DNA from 2 places in the Aminomonas paucivorans DSM 12260 genome. Region 2 is predicted to be linked to the other one. Evidence: riboswitches for the same ligand, from Rfam matches in the RefSeq annotation. Region 2 holds a riboswitch; the other holds the start of a gene.
The links. Region 2 has a riboswitch for molybdenum cofactor ahead of APAU_RS03215 (hypothetical protein). Riboswitches for the same ligand answer to the same signal wherever they lie in the genome.
Positions count from the first base shown of each region.

Region 1: it holds a riboswitch for molybdenum cofactor, as region 2 does, so the genes downstream of both, APAU_RS01150 (molybdopterin-binding protein) here and APAU_RS03215 (hypothetical protein) in region 2, are expected to answer to the same signal.

Region 1 is NZ_CM001022.1:254,571-257,972, reverse strand. Features, by position in the region: gene APAU_RS01155 (SgcJ/EcaC family oxidoreductase) at 1-113, opposite strand, end outside; molybdenum cofactor riboswitch at 1,229-1,323, shown strand; gene APAU_RS01150 (molybdopterin-binding protein) at 1,476-2,438, shown strand; gene fdhF (formate dehydrogenase subunit alpha) at 2,469-3,402, shown strand, end outside.
Region 2 is NZ_CM001022.1:726,498-729,899, reverse strand. Features, by position in the region: gene APAU_RS03225 (amino acid kinase family protein) at 1-401, opposite strand, end outside; gene APAU_RS13505 (hypothetical protein) at 463-702, opposite strand; gene APAU_RS03215 (hypothetical protein) at 783-1,523, opposite strand; molybdenum cofactor riboswitch at 1,658-1,777, opposite strand; gene APAU_RS03210 (hypothetical protein) at 1,840-2,505, opposite strand; gene APAU_RS03205 (ABC transporter permease) at 2,569-3,402, opposite strand, start outside.

The sequences.
Region 1 (3,402 bases), 470 kb from region 2:
GGCAACAGAATGGCGTCCGCCGCGTACAGCTTCGCCACCTCCCCGGGATCCCCGCTCTGCAGGGCCCGGTTCCATGCGTCGAAGCAGCCGAGAATCTCCTCCTGAACCTTCATGACAGACCTCCCATCTTCTCCTGCGCACTCCCTTGAAGTCCGCAGGCAGGACAAAACACGCCAAAGCCTGTTCCCAGGGGAACCGCTCCCGGGGAACAGACCTCCCTCCCCGTTTGGGGAGTAACGACCCTTGTTGGAATGCCGAGCAATGAGAAAAAGGATTTGAGAACTCCGGCGAAGGCCCTCCTTCGCCCCAGGATCCCCGTGGATCCTGCACACGCTGCCAGGGCTGTCCCAGCCCAGGGTGGGTCCCCCACGGGACCCGGTCGACCTAAAATTCACAAGATATGCAAACGAACCCTCTCCCTTTCGCGCTCGAAAAAGGACGGAAAGCGGGGATACGGCGTCGGCAATGGGGGAACGTAGGCCGGCTCGCCCGAAAAGAGCTCGGGGCAAGAGGAACGTGCGGCCACGACATTTGGATATATTATGCACAAATTTCCCGGAAGGGGCAAGGGCAAAGAAAGCCCCCCCTGTTCTTGCACAAGAAACCTCCGGTTCTCCGCGAAAGAAAAAAGGCCCCGCCCTTTCCGCTGCTCTGCACAAAACAGGGGACAGGATCCTCTCGGTCCGATCCGGTTTCTCCCCGGCCAGGCCCGTCGCACACAGGACCTCCGGTTTGTGCTTCTTGGCACCAGCTCTCGCTTTTCCGAATCCCGAGACGAAAAAGGACATCTTGGGCCCATCGGAAACCTCCGAGGCAATCCCGTTCCCCATGACGGGACTCCTTCACTCGACCCACGATCCCCCTCTCGATCGGGGTTTGGCGCAACCCGATCCCGAAGGTTTCCTCTCCCCCAGGAAACCGGCCTCCAGTGACATATTTCACAGATATGCTTGACACGCCCACCAAGTCTGAATGAAGATGGCTCTGTGTTGTGAATGGCCTGCGGCCTATCCTCCGCGAGAACCACAGGGGGGAGGATGCGCAGCCTGCACTCCCGAAGCACCGAGGCAGACTCCGGGGTTGGTGCCCCCGGGGCGCGGCGGCTTTCCGTTCTGCGGCGGACATCCGGCGGAGGACGGTTCGCGAGAAAACTCCTCGGCGGCGGGGAACTTCCTGTACTCGACCGAAGACCCCAAGTCTCCCCCCAGGGGGAGACCCCATAGAGCGCCTCCGAGCCGCATTGCCTGTCGGGCCCCGTGTCCGTGGTGTGCGGCCGATAGGGTGTGTCTGGAAACGGGCACGCCTCCCTTGTTTGGCAAGGAGAGCCGCACACCTGCGTCTTGACGTAGGGGGACTGTGCTCCTTGCATGGGGCACGGTCCCTTTTTTTATGGAAAGGCGGAATCGCGGTGAAGACACGTGAAGACTGAAACCCTCCCGGTCGAGCAGGCCGTCGGCAGAATCCTCTCCCATGACTTGACCCTCATCGATCCCGTGGGGGGATTCAAGGGCGCCCGCTTCCGCAGGGGGCACCGCATCGCGCAGGAGGACGTGCCCCTCCTCCTGCGCATGGGCAAGTCCCACATCCGCTTTCTGATGCTGGACCCGGAGGAGGTCCACGAGGACGAGGCAGCGCTCCTCCTGGGACGAAGGGTCCAAGGGGAAGGGCTGGAGCTTCGCGGACCTGAGGAGGGGAAATGCACCCTCACGGCGACCCGTCCCGGCCTGCTGCACTTTCGGGACGAGGACGTGGACTTCATCAACCAGGACCCCGACTGGATCTTCACCACCCGGGCCAACCGGACCGCCGTGAGCCTCGGGACCCTGACGGCGGCCTTCCGCATCGGCCCCCTGGCCGTCCAAAGAGAACAGGTGGACCGCGTGCTGGGGGTGGCCCCCCTTTCCGTTCTGCCCTGGAACCCCTTCCCCACCGCCCTGGTCACCACGGGGCGGGAGATCTACGAAGGGCTGGTGCAGGACGCCTTCCTGCCCAAGCTGCAAACCAAACTCGTACCCTACGGCGCTCCCCTGATGGGACACACCCTCTGCCCCGACGACGCCTCCGAGATCGCCCGGGCCGTCGCCGCGTGGCTGGACAAGGGGGCCCGGATCGTCCTGTGCACCGGAGGCATGAGCGTGGATGCGGACGACCAGACACCTCGGGCCATCCGCTCCCTCTGCGACCGGGTGGTTTTCCGAAGGGTCCCCCTGATTCCGGGGGCCAACCTGATGCTTGCCCAGAAAGGGGAGGCATTCCTCGTAGGCGTTCCCGCCTCGGCGGTTTTTGCACAACGGACGTCCCTGGACGTCCTTCTGGATCGTCTCTATGCGGGCACTCCTCCCACGGGAGAAGAGGTCCGACGTTGGGGAAGGGGGGGATTGTGCAGGAGCTGCGACGCGTGCTCTTACCCTGGATGCGCCTTTTCCGCGCGCAGTTGAGGAATCTTCCAAGGAAAGGAGTTTTGGTTCATGGGTTCCAATCCCATCACAGCAAGAATCAACGGGAAAACCATCACCGCAGAACCGGGCATGACCATCATGCAGGCCGCACGAGCCAACGGCATCCACATCCCGTCCCTGTGCGACCACCCGGCCCTGCCACCCAGCGGCGCCTGCCGCGTCTGTCTCGTGGAGGTGGAGAACAACCCCAAGCTTCTGCCGGCCTGCACCACTCCCCTCACCGACGGCATGGGGGTGCTCACCCACAGCCCCAAGGCCATCGCCACCCGCAAGGCGGTGGTGGAAATGATCCTCATCCGCCATCCCCTGGACTGCTTCTCCTGTGAATCCAACGGTCGCTGCACCCTGCAGGATCTGGCCTACGAGCTGGGCATCGAAAAGTCCCCCCTGCGGGACGAGGGCGACGTGAACACGGACATCCCCCTGGACGACACGAACCCCTTCTACGTCCGGGACATGAACAAGTGCATCCTCTGCGGCCGGTGCGTCCGGTCCTGCGACTGGCAGTCGGGCTACCACGCCATCGACTTCCAGCACCGGGGCATCCACACCGCCATCAACCCGCCGGTGGGGGTGAAGCTGGAGGATTCGGACTGCGTCTTCTGCGGCCAGTGCGTCCAGGCCTGTCCCGTGGGCGCCCTGGTGGAGAAAAAAACCATCGGCCAGGGACGGTCGTGGCAGACCCAGGTCGTCCGCACCACCTGCCCCTACTGCGGGGTGGGCTGCCAGCTGGACCTCCACATGAAGGGCGACCAGATCACCCGGGTCACCGGGACCCCCGACGGCATGCCCAACCGGGGACGTCTGTGCGTCAAGGGGCGCTTCGGCTACGACTTCATCTACTCCGACGAACGCCTCACCAAACCCCTCATCCGAATCCGGAAAGGGGAAAAGAAAAGCCCGGAAGACACCTTCCGTGAAGCCAGCTGGGACGAAGCCCTCG
Region 2 (3,402 bases):
TGGCCGATCTTGATGCCCCCCCAGGGAGAAAGGAGCATGGCCACCAGCAGGGCGTTCTGTTCTGAGATGGAGCTGCCGAACTTGGCGATGATCCCCGTGGGCATCCCCAGCTCCAGGCCGATGGTGTAGATGTGGCGGCTCCGGGTGCCGCCCCCGGTGGTCAGGAGCATCCGGTGCCGGGACTTGGCCGCCACCAGCTCCCGGATGATCCCCGGGAGCGCCTTGGCCCCCCGGTCACAGATGGACTGGCCGCCGATCTTGAGGACGTTCACGTCCGGAAAGAGGCGGGCCTGGGGCGCCAGGTGGAGCTTGTCCGGAAGATCTCGGGAGACCAGACTTTCCCCCATGAGAACGCTCTTGATGTGCAGTCGTTTGCCGTCTCGGTCCCGAACCAGGGACATGGCCGATCCTCCCTCCGAAGCGTTCCCGGGGGAGGGGACTCCGGCCCCCTCCCCCTCGCGACTACTGCTCGCAGCAGCCGTTCTTCTTGCGCCGGTGCTCGTGCCCTTCCTCCCCGCCTCCGGCCTCCAGGGGCATCAGTTCCGCCCCCACCGCCGCCGCCAGGGCCCGGAGTTCCTCCATGCGGAGGTGGGTGGCGAAGACCTTCAGGTCCGCCCCCGACACCGCCACCACCCGGAAGCGGGGCTTGCGCTCCCCTTCCTCGATCTTCCGCCGTTCCCGGTAGAAAATGGTCCCTTTCATGAGACGACCCCCTCTTTTCTAGGATTGCGTCGCTCTACCAGAATACACCACCGACACGTCAAACCCAAGGCGCTCTCGCCTCATCCCTGCGCCTTACCCCCATCGGGAGCCCGCCTCCGGGGATCGGCAAAACGCCAGCATCCCGGCCCTTCCGGGGTCACGGGGAGCACCGGCACCCCCCCCAGCAGGCGAGGGCGAAGCCACCCCTCGTGGAGCACCCGGTCCGCCTCCCGAGGGACCGTGGCGTCCCGATCCAGCGGCGCCACCCGGATGCCCCGGGCGGCAAGTTCCCCCACCGAGACCTCCTGCGGGATCTCCCTCAGCCCGCCGAACTCCACGTACCGCCCGGTCCAGCCCCGATGGGTGAGCCCCACCGCCGCCAGGGCCCCGATGATCCCGTCCCCGGTACCCCCGTGGGCGGACAGATGCACCCCCCGGGCCGCCTCCCGGGCCGCCTTTTGGGAAAGCACCTCCCCGGCGGCCCGTCGCCCGAAATCCTCCAGGCACGCCCAGTCCGCCACCTCGGAGGCCACGCAAAGCCCCGGGTCGCTCCCTTCCAGAAAGTGCGTCGCCAGATGCCCGACGGCAGCCTCCACCAGAAGAGGGACGCTCTCGGGGTCCTCCGACTCCGCCACAACGCAGGCGGCGCTGTTGTGGGACGTGTAGGGAATGCGGGGGTCTACCAGGAGCTGCTGGCGCAGCACCCCCAGGGAACGGAACCCTTCGGGGAGGGAGCAGGCAAACCAACGAGCCAACTTGCCGGTACCCCGGTCCGCCTCCAGGATGTCCGTGTCGTCGAAGCCGATAAAGTATCGCACCAACAGTCCCCTCCCTTGGCCATGGAGGAAACGATGCGTCCAACAAGGGGGGAGGGGGAAGGTTGGGGGACCTTCCCCCTCCAATGAGAGGGTACGCTCACAAAAGGGCCGGCCCCCATGGCAAGGAGCCGGCCCGACGCATCGTTCCGGTTCCTCCTTTCCGAAAGGGAGGCACAGCGGTTTCCCCCTGCACCCTAACGTCCCGGCGCCATGGGGTTTCCCCTTTAGGCTGCCCGGGCTCGGAGGCCCAACTCTTTTGTGATGACGGAACCTTACCAAAAAACCCCCGAACCTGGCAAGCCCGCCCCGGCGGGCAGCCCTATTCGCCCTGACTGCCCACGGCGATGCGCCAGTCGAACTCCGAGAAGACCAGCGTCGCCTCGTCCTGATCGGACTCCACGAAGAACCCCACCCGGTCGAAGACCACCGGGCAGGAGAGCCGCCCCGCCTCCACCCAGCCGTCCCCCGCCTCCGGAGCGAAGGAGAAGACGTAGGTGTTCCGGTCGCGACGCAGCACCTGGAGGGAGACCCCCGGTCGGGAGTAGGGCAGCTTCAGCAGGACCTTCTTGCCGTCCGCCCCGCCCTTCCAGCACCCCCGGACGGAGAGGGTCCCCTCTCCCCGGTTCTCAGGGCCGAAGGCGATCCACTGAGCCTTCCCCCGATCCACCGCCCCGTTCCACAGGATCAGGCCGTAGGCGCTGCCGGAGACCCGATCCTCCCCGGCGATGCGCACCCGGGTCCGCAGGTTGAAATCGTTGTCCGGAACGGTCCGGGTGAAGAGCAGGGCGCTCTCCCGGCGAAAGGGGGCCAGCCGGGAGCCGAAGGGGGCCTTGAGGCTCAGCTTGGCCCCGGGAAGGACCTCGTAGCGCCCCCCCTCCGGGGCGTTCCAGCTCCAATGAAGCCCGCCCCAATCCACCGCCTCCGCGCGGAGGCTTCCGCCAAGGATCGCCAGGGCCGCCAGGATCAGACCTCTCCATGCCCTCATGAACATCCCCCCGTTTGGCCGTTCTCCCGCAAGGATACACCGAGGCAGGGGGAGGACGCATCCTCATTCCAACTTGGTGTGGAAGCGCAGCACGCTCAGGGTGAAGACCACGACGATGAAGGCCAGGAGGACCCCCACGGGAGCCCAGAGGAAGGAGATCCCCAGCCCCTTGAGGATGATTCCCCGGGCGATCACCAAAAAGTGGGTGATGGGGAGCAGGGCCCCCAGGGCGCGAAAGAACGGCGGCATGGCCTCCCGGGGAAACATGAACCCCGACAGCAGCACGCTGGGGAGGAAAATGAAGAAGGACAGCTGCATGGCCTGCATCTGGGTCTTCACGGCGCTGGAGATGAGGATGCCCAGAGCCAGGGAGGCCACGATGTAGAAGGACATGAGGGCGTAGAACAGCCCCAGGCTCCCCCGGACGGGCAGACGAAACACCAGCACCCCCACCGCGAGGGCCAGGGTGGTCTGGGCGTAGCCCATGAAGATGTAGGGCACGATCTTGGACACCAGCAGCTCCCAGGGGTGGACGGGGGTCACCAGAAGCTGTTCCAGGGTCCCCAGCTCCCGCTCCCGGACGATGGCCATGGAGGTGACCATCACCAGGGTCATGATGAGGATCACCCCCAGGATCCCCGGCACCATGTACCAGGAGGAGACGAAATCCGGGTTGTACCAGGACCGGACCCGTACGTCGTAGGTCCCCCGCGCCCCCCGGATCCCCAGGGACTGGAGGGTCCGGGCCTGCACCCGCTGGGAACGCACCATCCCCAGCATCTGGGCCGCCGCGATGGCGGAGGAGGCGGACATGGAGTCCGAGGCGTCCACCACCACCTGAACCTCCCCGGGCTCCCCCCGCCCCAGACGGGAGGCGAAATCCGGGGGCAAGGCGAT